DNA from 4 places in the Arthrobacter sp. D2-10 genome. Region 1 is predicted to be linked to each of the others. Evidence: predicted binding sites of a transcription regulator. Region 1 holds the regulator's gene; each other region holds the start of a gene.
The links. The regulator HrcA, encoded in region 1, represses chaperone genes, less so after heat shock. The targets are predictions, from matches to a motif close to TTNGCACTCGNNNNNNNCGAGTGCNAA.
Positions count from the first base shown of each region.

Region 1 (7,172 bases):
CTGACCACTTCAACAGCAGTGGCCCTTTGCCAGCGGCCTATTACCAGCGGCCTAGGAGCTGATTCAGGACGGCAATCGCCGCAGGTCCGGCGGTCGAGGCTCGCAGGACGTTGGTTCCCAACTGCACGGGAACGGCCCCGTGTTCCTCGAACAGGGTCACCTCCTGCGGGCTCACACCCCCTTCGGGCCCCACGATCACCGCCACTGTTCCCGTGTGATCCTCGGACCGGCGGTTCCAATAGCTCGCAAGGGAAATTCGCCCTTCCTCATGCAGCAGGACCGGGTGCGCTACATCGGCGAGCCAACGCCCCAGGCCCCTGCTGTCCACTGTGTCGAGGACCTCGGGCACACGGGTACGCCGGCTTTGCTTCGACGCTGCACGGACGACGGATTCCCACTTCGCCTGCCCTTTCACTGCTTTGTCTGCGCGCCACCTCACGATGCTTCGGTCCGCTTGCCACGGAACGACCGCGTCGACGCCAAGCTCGGTTGCGGCCTCGACTGCCATCTCGGCCCGATCACCCTTGGCAAGAGCCTGCACCAGGACGATGCGGGTCGCCGGCAGCGGTTCGAAGGAAACCGTATCCACTGTCATGACGACGGCCGCGCCGGACACATCGACGACGGTACAGCCCAGGCGGTTTCCCTCGCCGTCCAAGAGGTCCACCGTCTCACCGGCCACCACGCGTTTCACGGTGGCTGCATGGTGCGCTTCCGTTCCTCGCAGTGTGATGCTGCCGCCGGCAACGGCGGCCTGAACCTCCGCAGGATCGCCGAAGTATGCCTGGTTGGTCATGGTTCTCTACCGGTCAGAGGTTGCCGAGGCGCTCGCGCAGCCGGGCGAAGACTCCTGATCCGCTGCTTGCCAGCTGCCCCTCGGTGAACTGCTCACCACGCATTTCCGCGAGGCGTCGAAGCAGCTCTTCCTGGGCTGCATCAAGGTTCCGTGGAGTTTCGACGCTCAGGTGCACGAGAAGGTCTCCCCTGCCGTATCCCCGCAGATGGGTGACGCCGAGGCCCTTGAGCGTGATCACTTCTCCGGATTGAGTTCCCGGTTTGATGGTCAGTTCCTGGTCCCCGTCGAAGCTGGTCATCGTCACGGTGGTGCCAAGCGCCGCCGCTGTCATTGGCACGCTCAGGGTCGCGTGCAGGTCATCTCCTTCGCGGAGGAAGGTGGGATCGCTGTTGACCCGGATCTCGACGTACAGATCACCCTGCGGTCCTCCTGCAGTGCCCGCTTCACCCTGTCCGGCAAGCTGAATCCGCGTACCGGTGGCTACACCTGCGGGAACCTTGATGGTAAGACTGCGGCGGGAACGGATGCGGCCGTCGCCATTGCATTCGTTGCACGGATGGGGAATGACGGTGCCGTAGCCCTGGCAAGTGCCGCAGGTCGCCGTCGTCATGACCTGGCCCAGGATCGACCGGACCGCGCGCTGCACCTGCCCGGAGCCACCACAGATATCGCATGTCTTCGGAGATGTGCCCGGCTGGGTGCACGATCCGTCGCAGGTGGGGCACACCGCAGCGGAGTCCACCTCGATCTTCTTGTTGGTGCCGAAGACGGCGTCCTTGAGATCAATGCGGACGGCTATGAGTGCGTCCTGTCCGCGCTGGGTCCGCGACGGCGGACCGCTGGGGCCGCCGCCTCCGAAGAAGGTTTCGAAGATGTCCTGGAATGCGAATCCGGGGCCGGCATAACCGCCGCCGAAGCCGTTATCCGTTCCGTTCTCGTTTCCGGTGGTGTCATAGACGCGCCGCTTCTGCGGATCAGAGAGAACTTCATAGGCGCGGGTCACCAGCTTGAATTCCTCAGCTGCTTCCGGCCCGGAGTTGACGTCCGGATGAAGTTTGCGGGCCAGCTTCCGGTAAGCCTTCTTGATCTCTTCGCCACTGGCGTCGCGTGCAACACCTAGGACCTCGTAGTGATTACTCACTCCTGCACATCACTTCCTGTAATCTCACCGCGCGAGCGGCTCTGGTTCAAGGGGTCCGTCATCCGTTCATGACTCATCGAGGATGCGGGAAAGGTAACGGGCCACCGCCCTGACGGCGGCCATGGTGGTGGGGTAGTCCATTCTGGTGGGTCCGAGGACTCCCACCTTGGCAAGGGCGTCCGGCCCGTATCCCGTGGCGATCACCGAGGCCTCTGCAAGGCCACCGTACGGGTTTTCGCGACCAATGCGGACGGAAACGCCGAGGGCATCCTGCTCCATTTCGGAGAGCAGCCGAAGCATAACCACCTGTTCCTCGAGGGCCTCCAGCACAGGGCCGATGGTCAAGGGGAAGTCCAGGGTTGAGCGGGCAAGGTTGGCCGTTCCTGCCATGACGATCCGATCTTCCCGGTTCGCGGCGGAGAGATGTTCCAAGCCGTGCGCCAGTGCCTGGCCCAGCGACTGGAGTGCGGGCGGCAGCTCGGCCACACAGGACGCCAGTTCCGAGGGAAGCGACGGTAGGCGCACTCCCGACACTTTGGTCAGGAAGCGCTGACGCAGATCGGCCAATTCGTTTTCATTTGCGTCGGCAGGGACGGGCACGACCCGCTGCTGCACCGCCCCGTTGGTGGAAATGAGCACCACCAGCACGCGGCCGGGCGCGAGCAGTACCAGCTCGATGTGGCGGACGGACGCTGCGCCCAGATGTGGGTATTGAACGACGGCGACCTGATTGGTCAGCTGTGCGAGGAGCCTTACCGTGCGGTCCAGGACGTCGTCCAGGTCATCGGCACTTTCCAGAAGGGCACGGATGGCACGCTTCTCAGGCGCGGACAACGGCTTCACTTCAGCGATGCGGTCGACGAACAGCCGGTAACCCTTGTCAGTGGGAATGCGGCCGGAACTGGTGTGCGGGGCGGTAATGAGGCCTTCCTCTTCGAGGAGCGCCATATCATTGCGGATGGTGGCCGAGGACACGCCGAGCTGGTGCCGCTCAACCAGGGCCTTCGACCCTACCGGCTCACGGGAATGGACGTAATCCTCAACGATGGCACGCAGGACTTCAAGCCGCCTGGGCTCGCTCATATTCACCTCCGATATACCGCATTGCCCACTCAACGAGTTAGCACTCAACACGCCTAAGTGCCAAGTCTAATACGATCGCTGCGATTGTTAGCATTGGCACTGCCAGTTCCAGCGGGCAGGGATTTGCGGAAGCGAGCGAAATCACATGTCGTATCACCAGTGGGGCGCACAGGACATTTCCCAGCCCCGACGCGTCGTCCTTGAGAAGGTTGAGGCGCGTCCGGGCATCGTTTTAGAGGACGTTCAAAGCGGGTTCGTCGGCGAGATACTTCGTACTGAGAAGTCCGGCGGTATGCATGTCATGATCCTCGAGGACCGCAGCGGCAAACGGCGGACCTTTCCCCTGGGATTCGGTTTTCACCACGAGGGCTCCCCCGTCGAGATGGTTCCCGCGCTGCAGCGCACCGCAACGCCCCAGCGCACAGCCTCGGGCTCGGTCCGCGTCACCGGCCAGCGTGCCCGAACAGCCCGCGCGAGCAGAATCTGGGTTGAGGGCAAACACGATGCGGAGCTGGTCGAGAAGGTGTGGGGCGATGATCTGCGGGTTGAGGGCATCGTCGTCGAGCCCTTGCACGGGGTCGATGACCTGGCAGGGGCGGTCCGTGACTTCGCTCCCTCACCCGGAAGGCGCCTCGGTATCCTCGTTGATCACCTTCTGCCCGGAACCAAGGAAGCTCGAATCGCCGAACAGGCCATGAAAGTGACCGGTGCAGCGCACAATGTGTTGATCGTGGGGCACCCCTACGTCGATGTGTGGCAGGCAGTGAAACCGCGCGCTCTCGGATTGGAGGCGTGGCCCGTCATTCCCCGCGGGGAGGACTGGAAAACAGGGATACTGACGCGGCTGAACTGGCCGTGCTCCTCCCAGGCAGATATCGCCAACGGCTGGAAGCGCATTCTGAGCGGCGTAAACACCTACGCGGACCTCGAACCCTCTCTGCTGGCCCGGGTCGAAGAGGTCATCGACTTCCTTACCGCGCCGGGGCCGAACGCGTAGCCCCAGCATCGCTGTAAGTCGTGGGAACTGCACGGGCACGCTTCACCCAGTACCCTTAGACAGTAAGTTCTGCGCGGAATGCGCGGTGAAGCCCTATCAGTCCGAAGGAATTTTCGTTGTCCAACAGCGCTAATCGGCGCGGTGTCGCACAGACTCCTCCCGCCTCCCAGGACAGAACTACGGCCTTCCAGGGTGCCAGTCCAAGCGCTCCCGCGCTGACCCCCTCCGAGGATCGCCAGTGGGCGACCCTCGCCCATTTTCTCGGGATCCTGGGGTTTGTGCCGTCTCTGGTTATCTTCCTCATCTATCGGGACCGGGGGCCCTTCACGGAGCAGGAATCGAAGGAAGCCTTCAACTTCACTTTCCCGCCGAGCATCCTCGCAGCCGTATGCCTGCTGCTGTCCCTGCTCCCGGGCATTGGGGGGCTTTTCGCCGTCCTGAACGCCCTCATCTGGGTTACGCTCGCGGCCTTCTCGGTGGCAGCCGGCATCCATGTGAACCGCGGCAGGCCTTACCAGTACCCCTTCAATCTCCGGATCTTCCACTAGGACGTCAGTCCGGCAGAAGGCGACGGACCAAGCCATCGGCTAGTAGCCGCCCGCGATCACTCAGGATCACGGCGCCCTTGAACGCCGCCACAGGGTCGATGAGACCATCAGCTATCAGCCCTGCTACAGCCCTGCGTCCCGGAGATTCCAGGTTCTCCGTCGGGTAACCCTCGGCAAGCCGGATGCGAAGGAGGACGTCCTCAACGTAGCGGGCGTTCTTGTTCAGAACTTCACGCCCGGCCGCGGGCGACTCGCCTGCCGCAAGCCTCTGAGCATAAGCGGCAGGATGCTTGACGTTCCACCAACGGGTCCCCCCGACATGTGAATGCGCGCCCGGCCCTGCTCCCCACCAGTCATGGCCTTTCCAGTACGCGAGGTTGTGGCGGCACTGATCCTCACCGGAGCGGGCCCAGTTACTTACCTCGTACCACGCCATTCCGGCCGACTTGAGCAGGGTGTCGGCGAGTTCGTACTTGTCGGCGTGGTCGTCGTCGTCGACCATGGGCACCTGACCGCGCCGGATACGGCGGGCCAGCGCGGTGCCGTCCTCGATGATGAGGGCATAAGCGGACAGATGATCCGGTTCGAGGGCAAGCGCCGCTTCCAGGGACGTCCGCCAGTCCTGAAGGTCCTCGCCCGGTGTGCCGTAGATCAGATCCAGGCTCACCTTGAGTCCGGCAGCACGCGCCCACTCGACGGCAAGGGGGACCCGCGCCGGCGAGTGGGTTCGGTCCAGCACCGCGAGAACGTGGGGCACAGCGGATTGCATGCCGAATGACACGCGGGTGAAACCTGCACGCGCCAGTTCCTCGAGGGATTCAGGCGTGACGGAGTCGGGATTGGCCTCGGTCGTCACCTCGGCTCCCGGTGCCAGGCCCCAGATATCGACGGCGGTGCGGAGTACCCGTGCCAGGTCGGCCGAGGGCAGGAGCGTGGGTGTCCCTCCGCCGAAGAAGACTGTGCTCAGCGGGCGGTCGGCAACACCTGAAGCGGCAAGCGCTCCGGCCGCAAACTGGAGCTCCTGCTGCACCGTGAACGCGTAATTGGCCTGCGACGCTCCCCCACCGAGTTCAGCGGCGGTGTACGTGTTGAAATCGCAGTACCCGCAGCGAACAGCGCAGAAGGGGATGTGAACGTACAGGCCGAAATCACGCTCGGCGGAGCCGGCTGCCGCGGTGGGCGGCAGAGCGCCGTCGGATGGAGCGGGGTCGCCGAAAGGCAGCGCGCTAGGCATTGGCGCTCCGGAAACCAGATACTGCTGTCACTTCTTCGCTTTGTCCTTGGACTCATCCGACGACAACGCGGCAATGAACGCTTCCTGGGGGACTTCCACGCGCCCCACCATCTTCATGCGCTTCTTACCCTCTTTCTGCTTTTCGAGCAGTTTGCGCTTTCGGGTGATGTCACCGCCGTAGCACTTGGCCAAGACGTCCTTCCGGATAGCCCGGATGTTCTCCCTCGCGATGATGCGCGCGCCGATGGCCGCCTGAATGGGAACCTCAAACTGCTGACGCGGGATCAGTTCACGCAGTTTCCCCGTCATCATGACGCCGTAGGCATATGCCTTGTCCCGGTGGGTGATGGCGGAGAAGGCATCAACCTGCTCGCCTTGGAGCATGATGTCCACTTTGACCAGGTCGGCCACCTGGTCGCCGTCGGCCTTCCAATCCAGAGAGGCGTACCCGCGGGTCCTGGACTTCAGCATGTCGAAGAAGTCGAAGACGATCTCCGCCAGCGGGAGCCGGTACCGGATTTCCACCCGGTCTTCGGAGAGGTAATCCATTCCGCCCATGACACCACGCCTGCTCTGGCACAGTTCCATAATGGTGCCCACGAATTCGTTGGGCGCAAGGATGGTCGCCGAAACCATCGGCTCCCGGACTTCGGCGATCTTGCCGACGGGGTATTCGCTCGGGTTGGTGACGTGAACTACGTTCTTGTCCTCGAGCGTGACCTCGTATTCCACGTTCGGTGCCGTCGAGATCAGGCTGAGGTTGTACTCGCGTTCGAGTCGCTCACGGGTAATTTCCAGGTGAAGCAGGCCGAGGAAACCCACTCGGAAACCGAAGCCCAGAGCAGCGGAGGTCTCCGGTTCATAGACCAGGGCGGCATCATTGAGCATCAGCTTTTCCAGAGCGTCACGAAGCACTGGATAATCCGCCCCTTCGAGGGGGTACAGACCCGAGAAGACCATAGGCTTTGCGTCCGCGTAACCGGCCAGCGACTCCGTCGCGGGCTTCGCGAAATTGGTGACGGTGTCGCCGACCTTGGACTGGCGAACGTCCTTCACGCCGGTGATGAGATAGCCCACCTCACCTACGCCCAGGCCCTTGGACGGTGTGGGCTCCGGCGAGCTGACTCCGATCTCAAGGAGTTCGTGAGTAGCACGGGTGGACATCATCTGAATGCGTTCACGGGGGCTGAGCTGTCCATCGACGACCCGGACATACGTCACAACGCCCCGGTAGGTGTCATATACAGAATCAAAGATCATGGCCCGGGCAGGCGCGCTTGCGTCTCCGACGGGAGAGGGAAGGTCCCTGACGATCTTGTCCAGCAACGCCTCTACGCCGACGCCTGTCTTGCCGGACACCAGCAACACATCCT
Region 1 is NZ_CP096431.1:1,875,495-1,882,666, forward strand. It holds gene M1D74_RS08725 (GerMN domain-containing protein) at 1-4, shown strand, start outside; gene M1D74_RS08730 (16S rRNA (uracil(1498)-N(3))-methyltransferase) at 41-796, opposite strand; gene dnaJ (molecular chaperone DnaJ) at 810-1,937, opposite strand; gene hrcA (heat-inducible transcriptional repressor HrcA) at 2,004-3,020, opposite strand; gene M1D74_RS08745 (DUF3097 domain-containing protein) at 3,166-4,017, shown strand; gene M1D74_RS08750 (DUF4870 domain-containing protein) at 4,134-4,565, shown strand; gene hemW (radical SAM family heme chaperone HemW) at 4,570-5,799, opposite strand; gene lepA (translation elongation factor 4) at 5,827-7,172, opposite strand, start outside.

Region 2 (7,172 bases), 630 kb from region 1:
ACTTCCGCGACATCGCCGTCCACCGATACCCACTGCGCTTCGCAGCCGGCAGGAATTGCCTCGTGGGGGATACCCGGGCCGAGCTTCACCCCGACGGGCATACCTGTGTCAGCGAGCGCTTCGACGAAGGACAGCGGCGGGGAGAACGCTTCGGGATCGAACAGGCGCCTGGTGCCGGAGCTGGAAGTGGTCCGCCGGGCGGGATCCAGCCAGACGCCGTCGTACCCCGCGAGGTCTACAGCTGACGCATCGGCATTCAGGACCGTCGCATTGGACCAGGGCAGGAGGTTCATCGTGGCGGCAGCTGCGGTGGTTTCATCGAGCTCGACGGCGGTGACGTCCCTCTCAAGGGTGGCGAGCGCCATCGAGTCGGCACCGATCCCGCAGCCCAGGTCGGCAACCTTCTGCAGCCCGGCGGTCACGTAGCGCTGGGCGTGCCGGGCAGCGACGTTGAGTCGGGTCGCCTGCTCAAGGCCAGCGGGCGTGAACAGCATCCGCGCCGCGAACGGGCCAAACTTGCTCTGTGCCTTGGCACGAAGGCGGGACTGCGTGAGGGCGGCGTTGACCACATCAGGGGCATGACCTGCCGCGCGGAGCTGCTCATTGAGGCGGAGACTGTCCGCTTCGGAGTAGGGGCCAAGCGAGTTGAGCAGTTCCCAGCCCTCGGGAGTCAGGACGGGCTCAAGAAGGTTCTGGGTCAAGATATCGCTTTCCGCTGGGCTTTCGGCTGAAGTTTGGAACGGCCTACGCCGGGTCCTTCAGTTTAGGGCGTCTGTTGACGGCAAGCGGCAGCGCGTGTGGATTGCGATGGCTCTTGCACAGCAGACAGACGTACTGCTGCTGGACGAGCCGACGACGTTCCTTGAAGTCACGCACCAAATTGATGTCCTCGATCTGCTGATCGACCTCAATCACATGCGCGGGACGACGATCGTTATCGTTCTGCACGACCTCAATCTCGCGGCGCGCTATGCGGATTACCTGGTTGCCATCGCTGAGGGCCGCATTTACGCGATGGGAACGCCGGCGGAAGTTCTGACGGAGGACACCATCCGTGCAGTGTTCGGGCTAGACAGCCGGGTGATCATCGATCCCACCTCCGGCGCGCCACTTATGTTGCCGCTCGGCCGCCATCACGGCCGACATACGGCAGAGCTGGCAGAACCGGAGTCGGCCCGGCGGTGACAGTTTCTGCTGCCAGGCCGGGCGGTGACACGGGGGTGCCGCTGCCCGGTCATGTTGCTGGTGATGTCCGGTTTTTCACTCGTTTACACCTTCGAGCGAAAATGTCGGTGGTGGGTGATCGACTTGTTTCATGACTATGAAGGAGCAGTGCCCTCCGGATGCTGATGGTGCGCGGATTGGGCTGACATCGGTGTGGGAGGGTTCCTCGGTGCCGGCTCCTGCCGGTCCGCCTGGACACGCGGCCTGTCGAAGTGCGCGGGGCGTCGCGTCGTCGTGCCCGGATTTACACCCCTCTGGCACTCGCCTTGACCGAGTGCTAACCGTTTGCATAAAGTCAGACTTGGCACTCTCGCTATGAGGGTGCTAATCCTTCGAGGATGCGCCAACCGGCACCGCGACGACGGTCAGCGCCTGCTCGATACCCCGATTCATTCAAACCAAGTGAAGGAGAGGTCCGAGTGTCGGTCTCTATCAAGCCTCTTGAAGATCGTATTGTTGTCCGCCCGCTGGAAGGCGAGCAGACCACCGCTTCCGGTCTGGTCATCCCGGACACCGCCAAGGAAAAGCCCCAGGAGGGCGAGGTCGTCGCAGTAGGCCCCGGCCGCGTTGACGACAACGGCAACCGCGTTCCGGTCGACGTTGCTGAAGGCGACGTCGTCATCTACTCCAAGTACGGCGGAACCGAGGTCAAGCACGGCGGCCAGGAGTTCCTGGTTCTCTCCGCTCGCGACGTTCTGGCGATCGTCGTCAAGTAGTTGTGCAGAAGAACCCCGGTCGCATCAGGCCGGGGTTCTTTCCTGTAAGTACACATCCCTGCACACGCCTGAAAGGAACGTAACAAACAATGGCAAAGCAGTTGGAGTTTAACGACGCCGCTCGCCGCTCGCTGGAAGCCGGCGTCGACAAGCTGGCCGACACCGTCAAGGTGACGCTCGGCCCCCGCGGACGCAACGTCGTCCTCGACAAGAAGTGGGGCGCCCCCACCATCACGAACGACGGCGTGACCATCGCCCGTGAGGTTGAGCTGGACGACCCGTACGAAAACCTCGGCGCTCAGCTCGCCAAGGAAGTTGCCACCAAGACCAACGACGTCGCCGGTGACGGTACGACGACGGCCACTGTCCTCGCACAGGCACTGGTCAAGGAAGGCCTGCGCAACGTTGCAGCCGGTGCAGCACCGGGTGCATTGAAGCGCGGCATTGAAGTTTCCATCGAAGCCGTTGCGGAGCGCCTGCTGGAGAACGCCCGCGAGGTCGTCGGGAAGCAGACCGCAAACGTTGCCGCCATCTCGGCCCAGAGCCAGGAAGTCGGCGACCTGCTCGCCGAAGCGTTCGAGAAGGTCGGCAAGGACGGCGTCATCACGATCGAGGAATCCTCGACCACGCAGACCGAGCTGGTCCTCACCGAAGGTATGCAGTTCGACAAGGGCTTCCTGAGCCCCTACTTCGTCACCGACGCCGAGCGTCAGGAAGCCGTCCTCGAAGACGCGCTGATCCTGATCAACTCCGGCAAAATCTCCGCTCTGCAGGAATTCCTGCCGTTGCTGGAGAAGGCGCTGCAGGCCGGTAAGCCGCTGTTCATCATCGCCGAAGACATCGAAGGCGAAGCACTGTCCACCCTCGTGGTCAACAAGATCCGCGGCACTCTGAACGTGGTTGCGGTCAAGGCTCCCGGTTTCGGTGACCGCCGCAAGGCCATGCTCCAGGACATCGCCACTCTCACCGGTGCGCAGGTTGTTTCCCCGGATCTCGGGCTGAAGCTGGACCAGGTCGGCCTCGAGGTGATGGGATCGGCACGCCGTATCACCGTTACCAAGGACAACACCACCATCGTTGACGGTGCCGGCAGCGAGCAGGATGTTGCCGATCGTGTTTCGCAGATCCGCGCCGAGGTTGAGCGCACCGATTCTGACTGGGACCGTGAGAAGCTCCAGGAGCGTCTCGCGAAGCTGGCCGGCGGCGTCGGCGTCATCAAGGTCGGAGCAGCCACCGAGGTTGAGCTCAAGGAAAAGAAGCACCGCATCGAGGACGCAGTGTCCTCAACCCGCGCCGCCCTTGAAGAGGGCATCGTGGCAGGCGGCGGTTCTGCCCTGATCCACGCGTCGAAGGTCCTCGACGAGGACCCGAACGTTCTCAAGCTTGAGGGCGATGCGGCAACCGCCGTCGGTCTCGTCCGCCGCGCTCTCGTCCAGCCGCTGCGCTGGATCGCCGAGAACGCGGGCTTCGAAGGTTACGTTGTCATCGACAAGGTCAGCCAGCTCGAGGTCGGCCACGGCTTCAATGCCGTCTCCGGAGAGTACGAGAACCTGGTCGACGCCGGCATCATTGACCCGGTCAAGGTCACCCGCTCCGCACTGCGCAACGCAGCGTCAATCGCCGCGCTGGTCCTCACCACCGAAACACTGGTGGTCGAGAAGCCGGCCGACGACGAAGAGCACGGTCACGGCCACAGCCACTAGCTGCAACTGCAACTGTGCCCCTGCGACGCCCCGGTCCCTCGGACCGGGGCGTCGTTGTCTTCATCACCGACGCCAGCGTCAGTGAATTTGATCACTCGATAGGGCGCCGAAAAGCCGGTGATACCCGGGATCACCAACTTTGCGTGCTGTGCCCGGCGGGCACATGCTTGGTGAAAGCGCGGTGGTCGAACCGCCCGGAATAGGGAGCGCCGTCCGTTCGTTACGATAGAACCCGCACAACCGGCGAATCGAAGCCGGTGGTCCCGTCCTCCACATCTCCCTGAAAGAGGCGCCGCGTTGAGCGAACAGTCGACTCCCCATGATCCCTTTGGCTTCGTCGGCCTGACCTACGACGACGTCCTTCTGCTGCCCGGCCACACCGACGTCATCCCGTCGGAAGCCGACACCAGCTCTCGGGTGTCCAAGCGCATCATCGTTCAGACCCCGCTGCTGTCCTCCGCCATGGACACGGTGACCGAAGCCCGCATGGCCGTGGCAATGGCGCGTCAGGGTGGCCTCGGTGTCATCCACCGCAACCTTTCGATCGCCGACCAGGCCGAGCAGGTTGACCGCGTGAAGCGCAGCGAGTCCGGCATGATCACCAACCCGGTCACCATCGGCCCCGACGCAACCCTCCGCGAGCTCGATGACCTGTGCGGTCACTACCGCGTGTCCGGACTCCCAGTGGTCGACGGCCAGGGCAAGCTTCTCGGCATCGTCACCAACCGCGACACCCGCTTCGTGTCCGAATCGGAATTCCCCCACCGTCTGGTCCGTGAAGTGATGACCCCGATGCCGCTGGTTACCGGCCACGTCGGCATCAGTGGCGAAGACGCTATCGGCCTCCTCGGCAAGAACAAGATCGAGAAACTGCCGCTGGTCGACGACGACGGCGTCCTCCGGGGCCTCATCACCGTCAAGGACTTCACCAAGGCGGAGCAGTATCCGCTGTCAACCAAGGACGACGAAGGCCGCCTCCGCGTCGGAGCAGCCATCGGCTTCTTCGGTGACGGTTGGGAGCGCGCCATGACACTGGTCGACGCCGGTGTGGATGCGCTCTTCGTGGACACCGCCAACGGTCACAGCGCCGGCGTGCTGGAGATGATCGCCCGGCTGAAGGCAGAGAAGTCCGCCGCGCATGTCGACATCATCGGCGGCCAGGCTGCCACCCGCGAAGGCGCCCAGGCACTGATCGACGCCGGTGCCGACGGCATCAAGGTGGGCGTGGGTCCCGGATCCATCTGCACCACCCGTGTTGTGGCGGGTGTCGGCGTTCCTCAGGTCACGGCCATTTACGAGTCGGCGAAGGCCGCCATTCCTGCCGGTGTACCCCTGATCGCCGACGGCGGTCTCCAATACTCGGGCGACATCGGGAAGGCACTGGTCGCCGGTGCTGACACCGTGATGCTCGGCTCCCTCCTCGCGGGTTCGGCCGAGGCACCGGGTGAGCTGATCTTCGTCAACGGCAAGCAGTACAAGACCTACCGCGGCATGGGCTCCCTGGGTGCAATGCAGACCCGCGGCAAGAACACCTCGTACTCCAAGGACCGCTACTCGCAGGGCGATGTGATCGGCGATGACAAGCTCATTCCCGAAGGCGTCGAAGGCCGCGTGGCCTACCGCGGGCCGCTGTCGTCGGTTGCGCACCAGTTGGTTGGCGGCCTCCGTCAGACCATGTTCTACACGGGCGCACGCACCATTCCTGAGCTGAAGGCCAAGGGCAAGTTCGTGCGGATCACTTCGGCTGGTCTGAAGGAGTCACACCCGCACGACATCCAGATGACGGTGGAAGCACCTAACTACGGCTCCAAGTAGCCCCCGAGCACGCAAAAGCGCCGGTGCCGTGCAGGATCGTGGGATTAGTTCCACGAACCTGCACGGAACCGGCGCTTTTGTCTTCCCTGGAGCGCTTGACGTGCTCCTACAGCGGTCCGAACTGCAGGCTGCCGCCCTGGCCTTCGTGCGTCAGGGCCAATTCCTCCAACGACTGCCTCAGCTCGGGTTCACTTTCGATCCGGGTGCGGAAGAGACGCGTTGCATTCTCGATGTGCCATGCGGGAATGAGGAGGGTCCCGGCAAAGAATGCGATGACGAAGAATACGCCGATAACGGCGCCGGCAACGGAACCCGGACTGAGGCTCGCTTCCCCGGAGAGTCCGAGCGCCACCATGATCCCGCACGAGCCGAGGGCCACCAGAGCAACTCCCGTCCAGGCACCACTCATCCTACGCGGAGCCCTCGACGACGCCGGGTGGCCGGACGAAGGGACCTTCCTGCTCCGCCGACGGGCCTGAAGTACCGCTGCAATGGCGCCGGTGATCAGGGCACCCGCAACGGCGTAGGGAACAGCGTCCGGTGCGGCGAAGGCAGATATCACTGCAATCAGAGCCAGCCATGCGCACCAGAAGTACATCATGAGGCAGGTTGCCCGGCTCTGTGCATCATTGAGCGCCATGCGCCTCAGGATGCTTGTGGTGCCCTGCCCGGAGGAACTGAGTTGGGGTGACATCCAATACTCAAGGCGACGCGAATACTGGTTCACGCCGAGCCTTCGGTAGGGCGATCCAGATCCAGTGCTTCCTCGAACAGCTTCAGCGCATCGGATTCGCTGACTTCGCGCTGGGTGGCTTCGTCACCTTCACCTGTAGCCAGATGCCATGCGCCCGATTCATCGACCAGCAGGTTCGCTGTCCTGGGTTCGACGCCCAGGCCATGGTGCTTGATCTGTGCGGCCACCGGACGGGGTTGAGGGCGACCGTTCGCCTCCGAACCAGGGCCTGAGTTGCGCAGGTAGTGCGCTGCTGCGTCGACCCCGAACTTCAGGACAGGATGATCGTTCTTCAGCGGGGTGAATCCGTGCGTGCCGTTCCCGTTCACGTTCGCCACGAAGACACCTCCCGCGGAGGCGACGACGAACATCACGTGATTGCCGTTGGGGGTCAGCAGGGCGATCTCGAGCCACTCGCCGGCGGTAACCATGACGGCCGCAATGAATTCCGCTGGTCCCGAAACGACGAGGTCATCACCGTTCATCTGGGCCAAACCCCGCACCAGGAGCGTCGTCATGCCGGCTTTGGTCAGCTGCTCGTTGTCCGCCAGGGGAGTGAGCCGGAAGATGTCGCGACTCAGCGTGATCGACTCGCCCTCGTTGAAGGCCAGGAGGGCGAGGATCTCGTGTTCCGTCAGCTGGAGTGAATCCGTGGTGGACAATGCTCTCTCCGGGATCGATGGGGTTTGGGCAGGGTTCTCTTCACGACGCTACTATCCGAAGGCCCAGTTCCATGCATCTTCGGCTCCCTCCGCGAGGGCGTCCGCGCCATCGGAGATGACGTCGCCCGCATCGGATGCAAAGTCGGTAATTCTTTCGGTGACCGGCACGTCCCCGGACAGGAACTGCGCACCGGCCCACACAAGCGAGGCCGCTGCGAAGAAGGGAGCCGCGGGGGTGGGTGTGAGGCTGCCCGCAGCGAGGATGGTGGTGATGGCGCCATCCGCGACTACATGGCCGTCTCCCGACTGGATGCCCTGA
Region 2 is NZ_CP096431.1:2,500,520-2,507,691, reverse strand. It holds gene M1D74_RS11675 (class I SAM-dependent methyltransferase) at 1-701, opposite strand, end outside; partial or broken gene M1D74_RS11670 (ABC transporter ATP-binding protein) at 781-1,185, shown strand; gene groES (co-chaperone GroES) at 1,644-1,940, shown strand; gene groL (chaperonin GroEL) at 2,030-3,643, shown strand; gene guaB (IMP dehydrogenase) at 3,941-5,458, shown strand; gene M1D74_RS11650 (hypothetical protein) at 5,565-6,098, opposite strand; gene M1D74_RS11645 (hypothetical protein) at 6,182-6,853, opposite strand; gene M1D74_RS11640 (hypothetical protein) at 6,905-7,172, opposite strand, start outside.
Region 2: a site for HrcA is predicted at 1,479-1,505, ahead of groES (co-chaperone GroES). Genes of this name have one in related genera too.

Region 3 (7,172 bases), 1.4 Mb from region 1:
TTCCTCGACTGCAGCCTTCGCGTTGCGGACGGCGTCCTCGATGCGGTGCTTGCGCTCCTTGAGCTCAACCTCGGTTGCTGCTCCGGCCTTGATGACTGCAACGCCGCCGGCCAGCTTGGCCAAGCGCTCCTGCAGCTTCTCACGGTCGTAGTCGGAGTCGGAGTTTTCGATCTCGGCGCGGATCTGTGCAACCCGGCCGGCGATCTCCTCGGCGTTGCCTGCACCCTCGACGATGGTGGTCTCGTCCTTGGTGACAACAACCTTGCGTGCCTGGCCCAGGAGGTCCAGGGTGGCGTTCTCCAGCTTGAGGCCAACTTCTTCAGCGATGACCTGGCCACCGGTAAGGATGGCGATGTCAGCGAGCTGCGCCTTGCGACGGTCACCGAAGCCCGGAGCCTTGACGGCGACGGACTTGAAGGTGCCGCGGATCTTGTTGACCACGAGGGTGGCCAGGGCTTCGCCCTCGATGTCTTCGGCGATGATCAGCAGCGGCTTGCCGGACTGCATGACCTTCTCGAGGACAGCAACAAGGTCCTTGACGTTGGAGATCTTCGAGTTGACGATCAGGATGTAAGGGTCTTCAAGGACCGTCTCCTGGCGCTCTGCGTCGGTGACGAAGTAACCGGAAATGTAGCCCTTGTCGAAGCGCATACCTTCAGTGAGCTCAAGCTCCAGGCCGAAGGTGTTCGACTCCTCGACGGTGATGACGCCTTCCTTGCCCACCTTGTCGAGGGCTTCAGCGATGAGGTCACCGATCTGCTGGTCGCCCGCGGAGATCGAAGCCGTGGCCGCGATTTCTTCCTTGGTCTCAATTTCCTTGGCGGAGGAGAGGAGTTCGGCGGTGACAGCGTCAACAGCCTTCTCGATGCCGCGCTTGAGGCTCAGCGGGTCAGCGCCGGCGGCCACGTTGCGCAGGCCTTCCTTGACCAGTGCCTGGGCGAGGACGGTAGCGGTGGTGGTACCGTCACCGGCGACGTCGTCAGTCTTCTTGGCAACTTCCTTGACGAGCTCAGCGCCGATCTTCTCGAAGGGATCGTCAAGTTCGATCTCCTTGGCGATGGAAACGCCGTCGTTCGTGATGGTGGGAGCGCCCCACTTCTTCTCAAGGACAACGTTGCGACCGCGGGGGCCCAGCGTAACCTTGACTGCGTCAGCGAGGGTGTTCAACCCGCGCTCGAGGCCGCGGCGTGCCTCTTCATCAAAAGAAATGATCTTGGCCATAACGGCGTAGGTCCTTTCGGGACGGTCATGCTTATCAGCTGCTACCGACCTGTGATGCCCGCGACGGACGGGCGGACCCGGGAGGATCTCTGTACCTACCGAACCAGCCCTCACCACAGAGGTTGCCTTGTTCACTCACTCGGGTGCCGTCTTAGCAGTCGTCACCTCTGAGTGCTAACTCAATAATTAGCACTCTCGCACCGTGAGTGCAAGCTGTTCGCCCGTGGAAAAACAACGACGACGGTACGCTCCCCGCCGGAAAGCGCGCCGTCATCGTTCGGTATTGAGTGGGTCTATTCAGGATGCGAGCCGCACAGCCTCAGCCTGCGGCCCCTTCTGACCTTCTCCGATCTCGAATTCCACCCGCTGGCCCTCATCGAGAGCGCGGTAGCCATCCATCTGGATTGCGGACCAATGTACAAACACATCTGCCCCGCCCTCATCGACGGTGATGAAGCCATATCCCTTTTCAGCGTTGAACCATTTCACGGTTCCCTGCGCCATGCTGTTCTCCCACTATGTAGACCCCCCGCGTAGCTGTTGATTGCGGGGCTGAAATACATCTAATCCCACTTCTCGGCGACAGTGACGCAGAACACAGTGAATGTTATTGATCCTTAACCCGACTGCTCACTGGAAACCGGGACCGACCACAACAGTGATGTTGCCGAACCCTGCATTGCCCTGGACGGCCCCGATACCGAGGGCCGCTGCGAGTGCTTCAGCCGTCGGTCTCTGCTCCTCGCCGTTGTAGAGGACGATGGATCCCTGCAGCTGCTCGCCGGACCAGTTACCGACTTGGGTAACGCTCCATCCGTCAGCCTGCAACCGGCCCGCGGCGGTGCTGGCCAACCCGCTGACCGTCGTTGCATTCAGCACGGCGACTGGCTGCGCCCGGTCGACCGCCGCGGCCGTCTCGGTTGCCTCCGGAGTGGGCTCCGGCTCGGACGTTGGATCCTCTTCGGGAGTGGGTTCAGTGCTGGGCGTTTCCGGCTCAGCAGGTGCCGCGGATTTGCTGGGCTCTTCACTCGGCGTCCCGCTCCTCGCCTCATCGGCCGTGATGGACGGCATTGGCGCGGCGGTGCTGCTTTGAGGGGTCACCTGGCTGGCCTGTCCGAGGCCGAGGCGCGGGAAGAGGAAGTAGGCCGCCAACCCAACGGCAAGGACAAGTAGGCCGGCAACAATCTTCAGGGGCAGTCCGCTCGATCGCGGAGGGACCAGCCGCTCGCGATGAACTCCCTGCCGTGCGGCGGATTCGGGCACACGGTCGAATTCGTCGCGCGGGTACTGGGTCATGTGACGGGAAATCCTTGGCTCGAGATGGGCGTAGTTGCTAAACGTCCACGCCAAGACGGCGCGCCGAACGGGCGCGTTGGCGGGTCGTACGTAGTCTACGCAATCTCTTCACGAGCATGGGATCGTGCGCGAGGGCTGCTTCGGTATCGATGAGTGCATTGAGGATCTGGTAATAGTGCGTGGCGGAAAGATCAAACATCTCCCGGATGGCCTGCTCCTTGGCGCCGGAGTACTTCCACCACTGACGCTCAAGTTCGAGAATCCGCTGCTCGCGCTCACCCAATCCCGATTCCGGGTTGCCCGCCACCCCTTCACGGTTCATGTCTGCTGCCGCGTTCTGCATGCCCACGACACACCGTCCCATCCACTATTTCCGCTCGAGGTTCCTGATCCATGGTAAAGGCGAATCACATCATTGTCATTTACCGACAACTGCAGCCGCAGCGCCCGTCCGCGCCAGAATAAGACTATGAACGACGACGGCACGCCCACCCTGCCCTTCCCTGCATCGCCTGCCGCTGAACTCCCGTTCGCGGCGCTCCCGTTCGCTGCTCCGGCCACTCTGAACGACGTCATGGCACCGGGCTGGGCAGAGGCGCTGCGGCCGGTTCAGCCGCAGGTCCATGAACTGGCCCGGGCCCTGGCCGAAGAGCAGCAGCGCGGCGCGCAGCTCTTGCCCGGCCCCGACCTCATCCTTCGGGCTTTCACCTATCCGCTCAGCCACGTCAAGGTCATCATCGTGGGTCAGGATCCCTATCCCAGACCCGGCCATTCAGTGGGCCTGGCCTTTTCTGTGACCAGACGGACCAAACTTCCCCGGAGCCTGGTGAACATCTATAAGGAACTGGCTTCGGACCTGGACGCTCCTGCACCTGCCCATGGCGATCTTTCCGGGTGGGCGGATGAAGGAGTCTTCCTGCTCAACCGGGTCCTCACCGTGCGGGCAGGTGAAACCGGGTCCCACCGCAAGCTCGGCTGGAACGCCGTCACAGATGCTGCCATCCGTGCACTGGTCGCCCGAGACCAGCCGTTGGTGGCGATCCTCTGGGGTCGGGAGGCCGCACAGCTGAAGCCCCTGCTGGGATCGACGCCGCTCATCGAGTCCGCACATCCCAGCCCACTGTCCGCGTCCCGCGGCTTCTTCGGCTCGCGTCCCTTCAGCAGAGCGAATGCCCTGCTGGCCGAACAGGGCGCCGCACCCGTGCACTGGTTGCGGGGCTAGCGCGGATCAGCGGCGGCGGTTACGACGCCGTTCGTTGCTGCTCAGCTTCTTGGTGAACGGCCGCGCCAGGTTGTCGCCCAGCACCACGCCCCCGGCGATCGCCAGGATGATGGTCAGCGCGTTGAACAGCCCGATGGCACCTGCCCCGGCAACCCCGGTCTCGGTCGTGAGGTTATACATGGACCGGAAGATCGTGAGTCCGGGATAAAGGAACATCACCGCCGGCACGGCCACCACGAGCTGAGGCGCTCCCATGCGCAGCGCCATGATTCTCGCGAGCATGCCTATCAGCACGGCAGCGATGGCGGGGGCGAGACGGTATCCAACGCCAAGGCTCACCACCAGCGAGTAGAGCAGGTATCCGGCCATTCCGATGAGCGAGGTCGGGACGACGAGGCTCATGTCCGTCTGCTCGGCGATGCAGATCATCGCGACGGCTACGAAAACAAGTAGGGCAACCACGGGAAGCGGATACTGCGATCCCTCCGACGTCGTCACGTCCAGCTCCGGAATGCCGATGAAGGTTCCCATCACCAGCGCGACGGCGATGCCGGAGACCAGCCCCGCGAAGACAAGGAAAGCGGAAAGGAATCGTCCCGCTGCCGTGACGGGGAATCCGTTTATCGCGTCCTGGGTAGCGGACACCAGCCGACCGGTAGGCAGGAGCAGCAGGATTCCGCCCACCACCACAAGGGCGGGAGCGATCGGAACGTTAAGCCACCACATCAGCATTGCTATGAAGGTCACGAGGGCTGCCGATGTCGCGGTGGCGAAAAACTCCGGTACTCTCCAGCGTCCGAGCTGGCGCGAGAACAGGTCGACACCGATGCAGCTTGCGAAGGAGATGAGGGAACCGAGCGGTCCACCGCCGATGAAGGCCACGATTGCAGCGGCGAATACGCCGAAGGCCGCGGTCACCATCCACCGTGGGAACGGCTTGGGCCTGTGCGTAATCTCATCCAGCCGCCTGATGGCTTCAGCCCGGTCGACGCCGCCGTCGACGATGTCGGTTACCAGCTGGTGCACACGGGTGAGGCCCGCATAATTGTTGGTCCACGAGCGCACAACCCGCAGAACCGTGGTTGGTGTCTGGTCCTTCGCCGAGTAGTTGAGCACCACCGACTGGTTGGTGATGTCCACTTCGATGTTGTCGAGTCCGAAGGCGGCGGTGACGGCAATGATGCTCGTCTCGACCTCCAGCGCGCCCGCACCGTAGCGGAACATGGTCTCCGCCAGACTGAGGGCGAAATCGAGCGTGCGCCGGGCGCCGACGTCGGGCCCACCCACCTGGATCGTGGGGTTGGCGTAGGGACTGCCTGCGAGCCGCTCGACAAGGTTCATCGCCTGGGTGGGAGGAGATTCACCCTGGACCAGGCGGCGCAGCATCTTGCGCGCGGCAAGCTGTGAACGGTCCGGACGGCCGGGACGGGCCGTCTGAGGGGTGATCGGCAAGGCGTCAGTCGGGTTGGCCTTCGGGGGCTGGCCGGCTTTCCTCGCTATTTTGGACTTGGCCTTGCCCGGCACGGCCGGCGGCCTCACGACGGGCAGCTGCTCGGCCACCGGGGAGGGGTTGGTATCCGGGCTCCGGCGCTTGTCGGCACCGGTCTTGTCTGCCACTTCTAGCCCCTTCCTGACCCGGGCGTGTTCCCCACTCCCGAGGTGTTGCGGTTTAGTAGAACGGTTGGTGCGTGCGGCGCCAATACACCTGCCGCATGACCCGCTCGCCCAGTTTCTGCCATGCACGGTACTTCATCGGGCTGAGCACCAGGTCATAGCAGCCAACGAAGTCCGTGACCGTTTTGGTGAAACTTGTCTTGAAGAGACCGAGACCGTGATGCTGGTGGTTCTTGTCTTTCAGCTGGTCACTTGGCGGCGTGCCACAGAAATCGTATTCAACAATATTGTGCTCGCTTTTGAGGTCATTGATTGCCCGCCACTGAACGAGATGAGAATCACCGTACTGGGAGCGCCCCGGCCTGGAGCCGCCGTCCTTGTAAGTGCCCTTCCGTCCGTAATTGATGACGAACGCACCTACCGAAGGTTCACCGTCCTCATACACGAAGTAGAGCCGACCCTGCCCTGCAGCAACGAAGTTCGACCAAAAGCGCTGGTAGTACTCGAATGAACGCAGGCGCGCCGCCGAGCGGTCCTCAATGTGCGCCATGAGGCCGTACATCGTGCGGAAGTTCTCGTCCGTGGGCTCCATCCGTTCAACGGTGACGCCTTCACGCTCCGCACGCCGGACAGCGTTGCGCCCCCGTGAGTGAAGGTTGCGCAGCAACTGGTTGGGTTCGGGAGTGGTATCGAGAATTGCGGTGTGGTCATTGGGCTGCAGGTTGAAGGCCTTGACCAGACCTGCGCGCCGGAAGAGCGTGCGCACGTCCTCGCTGTCGACGATATCCGGCTCCACCTTCACGGCGAATACTGATAGCCCGGATTCGCGGATGAAAGCACTGCAAGCCTGCAGGACCGCGGGAACATCCTCGGGTGCGGCCACGTCCGGACCCTTGATGAGGTACCAGAGGCTCCCGAGCAGGGGGACCTTTTTTTCCAGGACGAGGTTATAGGTGGTGTATTCCGCTGATTCAAAGGCCAGGAAGAGCGGCTTCCAACCATGATGGGACTTGACCTCGGCGAAAGCCGCAGACTGCAGGAGATTGCCGCCGTTCGGGTTGGCTGTGACCAGAGAATCCCAGTTCTTGCGTTCTTCCTCGGTGGCAAATCGCGCGGTAAACGTACCCATGGTCCTCAATCACAACTGGTCGGCAGGCGTCGATTCAGTGTAGCCGTTGGCGGTGCCAGGCTTACGTCACCGGACTCTTGCCCTATACCGGTGGGCAAGCACGTGGATAGCATCGAAATCATGGAATTCAGATACCTCGGAAACAGTGGACTCAAAATCTCGGAAATCACCTACGGAAACTGGCTGACGCATGGTTCCCAGGTGGAGAACGACGTCGCCACCCAGTGTGTGCGCGCGGCTCTCGACGCCGGAATCAGCACCTTTGACACCGCCGACGTCTACGCGAACACCGCCGCTGAAACTGTTCTCGGCGAAGCCCTCAAGGGCGAGCGCCGGCAGTCCCTTGAGATCTTCACGAAGGTCTGGGGAGCCACCGGCCCCAAGGGCCACAACGATTCGGGGCTCTCCCGCAAACACATCATGGAGTCCATCGACGGCTCGCTGAGCCGGCTGCAGACTGACTACGTGGACCTGTACCAGGCCCACCGCTATGACCATGAGACACCTCTTGAAGAGACCATGCAGGCCTTTGCCGACGTTGTGCGGCAGGGCAAGGCGCTCTATATCGGTGTCAGCGAATGGACGGCGGACCAGCTGCGCTCCGGTCATGCGCTGGCGAAGGAACTGGGCTTCCAGCTCATCTCCAACCAGCCGCAGTACTCGATGCTGTGGCGGGTGATTGAGGAGAAG
Region 3 is NZ_CP096431.1:513,815-520,986, reverse strand. It holds gene groL (chaperonin GroEL) at 1-1,221, opposite strand, end outside; gene M1D74_RS02540 (cold-shock protein) at 1,519-1,725, opposite strand; gene M1D74_RS02535 (LytR C-terminal domain-containing protein) at 1,852-2,517, opposite strand; gene M1D74_RS02530 (DUF3263 domain-containing protein) at 2,555-2,860, opposite strand; gene M1D74_RS02525 (uracil-DNA glycosylase) at 2,987-3,739, shown strand; gene M1D74_RS02520 (threonine/serine ThrE exporter family protein) at 3,746-5,356, opposite strand; gene M1D74_RS02515 (lipid II:glycine glycyltransferase FemX) at 5,409-6,482, opposite strand; gene M1D74_RS02510 (aldo/keto reductase family protein) at 6,603-7,172, shown strand, end outside.
Region 3: a site for HrcA is predicted at 1,408-1,434, ahead of groL (chaperonin GroEL). Genes of this name have one in related genera too.

Region 4 (7,172 bases), 600 kb from region 1:
GTGGCGGATCTCGTGGAGCGACTCCGTCACCGTGGGGCAGCTGTGCACAGCAATTACGACGGCGTGCTCGACATCGTTGCCGCATCAACGGGTGGCGCGGGCAACGGGGAGGACGTGTTCGTTCAACCCGTCGCCATCGAGTCGGACGGCTCGGACCGCTATCGTGGCATGACAGTACGGGAGCGAAGCCGGATCCGTCCGCAGCTTCTGGAACGGATGGGCTGGCGCTACATGCCGTTGTGGACCATTGAAGTCTTCACTGATCCGGAAGGGTGTGCTGAACGAATCTCGGGATATCTTGGTCTGGAAGAGTCTGTCCGTCAGAATCCACTCCGGGCAGTTCAGGAGACGCCGGCAGGAAACGGAGACGCCATGGACAACGGAGCCGAGCAGGAGCAGGCCGCCGGGGAAGACCGGACTGCTGATCAGGCCATCGGGGAAGACAAAACTGCCGACCGTGAACCGAACGACACGTCGGAGGATGCTTCGGACGCCGCGAAGGCTCCTGCCGCAGTAGCGCAACCGAGTTCCGAAGCCACCACCAGCACTGCCCCGCACGGTGACGTTCTGCCACAGCGCGCGGCTGAGGATGACCCCCGATCGTGGAATGACGATGACGGCAACCACGAGGAGTGGTTGAAGGAGCAGAAGCCTCCGCACTGGAGCTAGCTCGCGTCGCCCTCCGCAGTGAGAACAAGGTGAACCTGGCCGGTGCTTGATGCACCGGCCAGTGCTGCTGCCTCGTCTGGATTCGCCGCGACAACCACAAGGCCGTCCTCAGACCCCGAGGGCGGTGCGAACGGACCGGCGCCGGGCTCATCCGATGTCCAGAGCACAGGAAGCCCGCGCGCCAGCACAGTGTTCTTTGCGGATGTCTCGAACCCGTTACCGGTACTGAGGACCACATCCACTCGCTGGCCCGGCGAGAGCAACTGCACCGTGGAGGCATCAGCGGGTCGGAGAGGGACAGCAACGGTACCTTTCGGGCTCCCGGCAAGGAGGCCTGCGCCAACAAGGAAATTCTGGGCCAGCACGTCGCCGGCGTAGACCGGGGTTGCCAGTTGCTGGCCGGCAACGAGCTCACGTGCTGTGAAGGAGTGCTCCGGGACGGCCGCTTCGGGCACCCTGACAAGAGCGAGCTGGTCCTCGGTAAGCACCGTGCCCACCGGCAGGTCCGTTGACGCAGCGACTACCTCCATCGTTGCCGGTTCGTGGGGCAGCAGCGCTTCCACGGCCACGCCTGCCGCCGCACACAGTGCGGCGGCAGCAAGAAGACGCCGTTTCCGAAAGATGAAGGCGCGAAATCGGCTTTGCAGAGGTTTGATGGCGGGAGCTGGCTTATTCATGAATCCAACGCTAGGAATGCCCTGGATCCGGCGCCGCACATACCGGCCTCATGTGGAAAAACCGCCCCGGGAGAACAGGCTGTGCAGGACAACCGGTCTTCCCGAGGCGGAGGAGTTTTTCGGCTCCGGGCGGCTTAGGCTGGAGCCGCTGCTGCGGGCGTACTCGTTCCAGTCTTGGTCCCGGAGGAAGCAGACGAGCTGTCCGCAGTGGACGGCGTCGAGGACGGCTTCGGTGACGCTCCGGTTTCAACCGACGAGGAGGTCGATCGCGAGTCGGTGCGGTAGAAACCCGAGCCCTTGAAGACGACGCCGACGCTGTTGAACTTCTTGCGCAACCGGCCCTCGCACTCGGGGCAGACCGTCAGCGAATCATCCGAGAATGACTGTTGGACATCGAAGGCGTGGCCGCAGTCCCTGCAAGCGTAAGCGTATGTAGGCATGGACAATCCTCCTGTGGGAAAGCTGTTTGTGGGCCGTGCCGGTGCCGTAGCCGATCAGAACTTGGCACTCAACCCGTCCGAGTGCCAATTCTACACTGCCCAGTGTCATGATGCCTATCAGCGCGGGGAAGAGTGGTACAGGCGAGCGGGAGTGAAGGCACCCGGCAGCGGCATGTCGAGCGGAGTGGCTTCAACGCTTCCGGCGGGCAGGATCTCCTCGTCGTACAAGTACCCGAGTTGTTGCACCTCAGGCTGTTCAAGCGTGAGTTGCGCCAGGAAACGGTCGTAATACCCACCCCCCTGACCGATCCTGTTTCCTCCTTCGTCCATGGCAAGGCCAGGAACAAGCACCAGCCGGAACGGCAACAGGGCCTCGAAATGGGAGCGTTCTCCGACAGGTTCCCAGAGCGGCGCCCGGGGGCTCTTGGCTAGCTGGACTCCGGGCCTCCACCGCACCCAGCTCAACTGGTACCGGGGTTCGCACACGGGCACCACGACGTCGTAACCGGCCTCGACCAGGGCAGGAAGCAGCACCTCGGTGCCGGGTTCCGGCGGTGTTGACAGGTAGGCGGCAATGACACTGCTTTCTGCAGAACTTTCTGTGGAATTCACCGCAGACGGTCCGGTGCGCAGCCAGTCGAGCACCTGACCAGCCAGCGCCGCTGCCGCGGCCTGCTGCTCCTCACCCCGCAGACGACGACGCCGCTCCCGCAGCGCGCGCCGTAATTCCTCCTTGAGGGCCGAAGAACTCGCTTGGGGTATTGACGATGGCGCAGACGGATCCATGCTGGCACTGTACAGGGACTCCGCTGCGTCGCACGTGCATCCATTGAGCGGTCGATTATGTAGTGTTGTTGCATGACTGAGCGACCAAGAGTGAACAAGGCCGTCATTCCTGCTGCTGGCCTGGGGACCAGATTCCTGCCTGCAACCAAGGCCATGCCGAAAGAAATGCTTCCGGTCGTGGACCGGCCGGCTATCCAATACGTAGTAGAAGAAGCTGTCGACGCCGGCATCAATGACATTCTGATGATCACCGGACGCAACAAGAGGGCACTTGAAGACCACTTCGACCGCGTGCCCTTCATTGAGCAGACTCTCGAGGACAAGGGTGATCTCGAGAAGCTTGCGTCGGTTCGCCGGGCTTCCGAACTGGGCGATATCCATTACCTTCGTCAGGGCGATCCCAAGGGCCTCGGCCATGCGGTCCTTCGCGCCAGGCTTCATGTTGGAGCCGAACCGTTTGCGGTTCTCCTCGGTGATGACCTCATCGACGAACGGGATGAACTCCTCGAAACGATGATCGACGTCCAGGCCAAAACCGGCGGCTCTGTCATCGCTCTTATCGAGGTCGATCCGGATCAGATCAGCGCCTACGGCTGCGCGGACGTCTCCTCACTGGAAGGGGAGGGCTACGTCAGGGTCAACAAGCTCGTCGAGAAGCCGTCGGTTGCTGAGGCGCCGTCCAACCTTGCAGTCATTGGCCGTTACGTCCTGCATCCCCGGGTCTTCGAAGTACTCGAAGAGACGGGGCCGGGCCGCGGCGGCGAAATCCAGCTGACCGACGCGCTGCAGACCCTTGCGGCCGCCGACGGGGAAGGCTCGGGCGTCTTCGGCGTCGTCTTCCGCGGACGTCGGTATGACACGGGAGACAAGCTGAGCTACCTCAAGGCAGTAGTAACTCTCGCTTCCGAGCGCGAAGACTTCGGCCCGGACCTGAGGAACTGGCTGCAGGAGTTCACTGACTCCATGGACGGCTAAGCACGGAAATGTGGGGTCGGTTCGCCTGGCCGGTCACCCTGGAAGCCGGCAACATTGTTCTTCGTCCGCTCCGTCATCGCGACAAGAGCGAGTGGACGAGGGTTCGCCAGCGTAACCTCGAGTGGCTTTCGCCGTGGGAAGCCTCCAACCCCGCTCCGGGCGGTTACCTGCCCACGTACCATGAGATGGTCCGTGCACTGAATGCCCAGGTGCGGGCCGCCTCGGCCATGCCGTTTGTCATAGCGGAGAGGCCCGAGGGCGGCGGCCGGCCGGAGATGGTCGGCCAGCTCACCGTTTCGGGAATGGTATGGGGTTCGGCGCTGACCGCCACTCTTGGCTACTGGGTGGACAAGGACCGGGCGGGCAGGGGAATTGCTCCCACCGCGGTCGCCCTGGTGACGGACTACTGTTTCTGGCAACTGGGCTTGCACCGCATGGAAATCAACATCCGGCCGGAGAATGCCGCGAGCCTGCGGGTAGTACAAAAGCTCGGCTTCCGCGACGAGGGAATCCGGAAGTCGTACCTCCATATCGCCGGCTCGTGGGCGGACCATCGCTCTTTTGCGTTGACTGCGGAGGAGACCCCCGGCGGCCTGTTGCGTCGGTGGCAGGAAACCGCGCCGCGGCTGTAGCCAAACTATTCGATTTACCCTCGGACACACCGCGGTCAATGAGGGACCCACGAGACATCTGCTCCTAACGTTTTGTAGGTGGACTTCTCTCTGAACAGCTCAGTTGTACTGGCGGCGATCGTCGGGCTCTGGCTCATTTGGGTTGCTCCATATTTGCTGCGAAGCCGGCAGCCTTTCCCCGTGGCCGGCCCCGTACATTCCGCATTCTCAGCCACGACAACCGGGGACGCCGTGTTGCAAAGGAGCGTCATGACCAGGTCCGCCGCCGACGATTCAGAGTCCGTGACAGGGCCATCGACCGCAGGGAAGGCAGGCGAGTCATCCCGGGTCGGAGGATCGGCCGCCAATTTCAGGATCCGCTGGGATCGAGTCGCCATTGCACTGGTTGGAGCGACGGCGCTGGTAATTGCTTTGGTCACCTCTGTGCTTGCCGTTGTGGGGCTGGTCGCTTCGGTGGTTCCCGTGTTCGCTCTCGTGCTCGCCATCGCGAGCGTTGTGACGCTTCGCACGTTGGCGGTGAGGGGCCGCCGTCGTACGCCGCAGCCGGACGCTGGCGCTCCGGAACGCATCGTGCGCCAGGAGGAATCCGATGCACCGGTAGTTCACCGGCCCACCACGCTGTTCAATGCGGAGGAATCCGAGGAAGCTGAGGACAAGAACGACGACGTTCAGGCGTCGGCTTCTGCGCCCGTTCAGTTCACGGCAGCCGAGTTGCGGGCCGCGGCCCTGGCAGTGGCAGCTGAAGCGGGCGAGAAGCCGGCCGGCACGGGCACGCCCTGGCAGCCGGTCGAAGTTCCGAAGCCCACCTATGTCGAGGCTCCCAAGGCTGATCGGGAGGATCCGGCACCGCTGGATCTGCCGGAGGCACCCAGGCCGCAGGCAAAGACCCCGATCAAGAACGCTGCCGTGGCTCCGAAGGCGGAAACGTCTGTGTCCGCAGCTCCCCGGATGAACCTGGACGAAGTCCTCCAGCGTCGTCGGGCGTAACTGCCGGACTCGGCGTTCAGTGTCCGAGATCGACGAACGTGCCTTGTTGGAAGGGCCGGCCATCGAGCCGGCCCTTTCTGCAGCGGCAGGTGCCCTGCTGGGTACCTTGGAGGCGTGGTCGCTGCGGGGGCTGCATCACCGGCCGGGCGCGGGTATTACGGGTATCTATGCTGTCCGATGCGCGGGCGCGGACGGTCTCTTCGACGGGTTTCTGTGCGTCAGCACGCGGAACATCGAGGGTGACTTCCGTCGTTCAGTCCGGCTGGAGGGGCCAGGCTCCATCCCGCTCCTGGTGTGGAGTCATCCCAATGATCCGCTTCTGCCGGATCTGCCGTGGGCGTGTGATGCGCCTTCTGTCGGCCGTGATCTCTTCGGGGTTCCCGCCGCCGCTCTCACGACTCTTGGGTACCGACCCATGAGGCGGGCCGTCCTGCGCGCCGAGGCTGCGGGGGAGCTCCGTTTCCTCAAAGTCGTGCAACACGGCCGTGCCGCCCTACTTCGCCACCGCCACGAGCTGCTTCACAACGCGGGCATCCCTGTTCCTCCGCCCGTCGACTCGCCTGCACACGATGTTGTCGTGACCCTGCCGGTGCCGGGTGTTCCGCTGGCTCAACGCCTCATGGTGAACGGCGCATCGGAGCTTGATCCCCGGGCGCTGGTCGGCCTGCTCGCACAGCTCCCGCCTACGGCGAGAAACCTTCCCGAGCGGCCGCCCTGGTCTGCCCGCGTCCAGGATTACGCGCGCGCTGCAGCAGTAGTGCTTCCCGCAGAAAACGAGCGGATCCTCGTCCTTGCCTCCCGGGTGGAGGAGATGATCCGTGCCGCTCCATCAGGTCCTGTGGTACCCACCCACGGGGATTTCTACGAGGGAAACCTCCTGGTGCGGGACGGCTCTATCACGGGCGTACTCGATCTCGACAGCGTAGGCCCTGGCCACCTTGTGGACGATCTGGCGTGTTTCCTGGCGCATCTTGCCGTTCTGCCGTGCGTGGACGCGCGCTACGCCGAAGTGCCTGCGGCGTTGGTTCGGTTCCAGCAGGCCTTTGAAGAGGTAACGAACCCGTTCGCGCTTCGGGCACGGGCGGCAGGAGTGGCACTAACCCTGATCGCTGGTGCGCGAAGGCCAGGGCAGGACGCCGTCAGCGGCACGTGGAGGGCCGACGCGTTGGGCAGACTGCGCGTGGCCGAGGACTTTCTGAAGCCGGGTGGGACTTCTCCGGCTTCGTGAGAGTTTTCTCATCGGGCTCTCCTCAAGTTCTCACAGTGGGGCGCCATGCTTGGAGCACCAGACCCGTGGCCCTCGCAGACAACAGGTTGTTCTGCAGGCCACCTCCCAAGGACCCGGGTGCGTTCCCCCAACCGCACCCGGGTCCGACCACGTCCGAACCCGACGAACCTATGGGGTGGCGGTATCAGGAATCGTCCGCAACCAGGCGGTACCCCATACCCCTCACCGTGGCGAATCGCTCGGCACCCAGCTTGTTCCGCAGGTAGCGCACATAAACGTCGACCACGTTGGAGCCCGGGTCGAAGTCGTAGCCCCATACGCGTGAGAGCAGTTGTTCCCTGCTGAGGACCTGGCCGGGATTACGCAGGAAGGCCTCGGCGAGTGCGAATTCCCGCGCGGAGAGATCCACTTCTTTCCCGTTGACAAGAGCCCTGCGGGACCGGAGATCCAGTTGGAGGTCCTTGTAGGAGAGCACGGAGGTGTCAGCGGATGGAGCTTCCTGGCGGAGCCGCAGCCTCACCCTCGCGAGCAGCTCCTCGAATCTGAAGGGCTTGGACATGTAGTCGTCCGCACCGCCCTCCAGGCCCGCTACTGTGTCGTCCACCGAGCTGCGTGCAGACAGGATGATGACCGGTGTCGTATTTTTTGACTCCCGTAACCGCCGAAGGACGGTGAAGCCGTCCTGGTCGGGCAGCCCGAGATCCAGCACAATCAGCTCGAAGTCTCCGGTTTGGGCGAGCTGATACCCGTCCCGGCCGTTGTCCGCGACTGTCGGAAC
Region 4 is NZ_CP096431.1:2,479,077-2,486,248, reverse strand. It holds gene M1D74_RS11595 (DUF4011 domain-containing protein) at 1-669, shown strand, start outside; gene cpaB (Flp pilus assembly protein CpaB) at 666-1,346, opposite strand; gene M1D74_RS11585 (FmdB family zinc ribbon protein) at 1,481-1,786, opposite strand; gene M1D74_RS11580 (5-formyltetrahydrofolate cyclo-ligase) at 1,904-2,572, opposite strand; gene galU (UTP--glucose-1-phosphate uridylyltransferase GalU) at 2,645-3,547, shown strand; gene M1D74_RS11570 (GNAT family N-acetyltransferase) at 3,556-4,179, shown strand; gene M1D74_RS11565 (hypothetical protein) at 4,429-5,166, shown strand; gene M1D74_RS11560 (phosphotransferase) at 5,186-6,394, shown strand; gene M1D74_RS11555 (response regulator transcription factor) at 6,579-7,172, opposite strand, start outside.
Region 4: a site for HrcA is predicted at 1,848-1,874, ahead of M1D74_RS11585 (FmdB family zinc ribbon protein). Genes of this name have one in related genera too.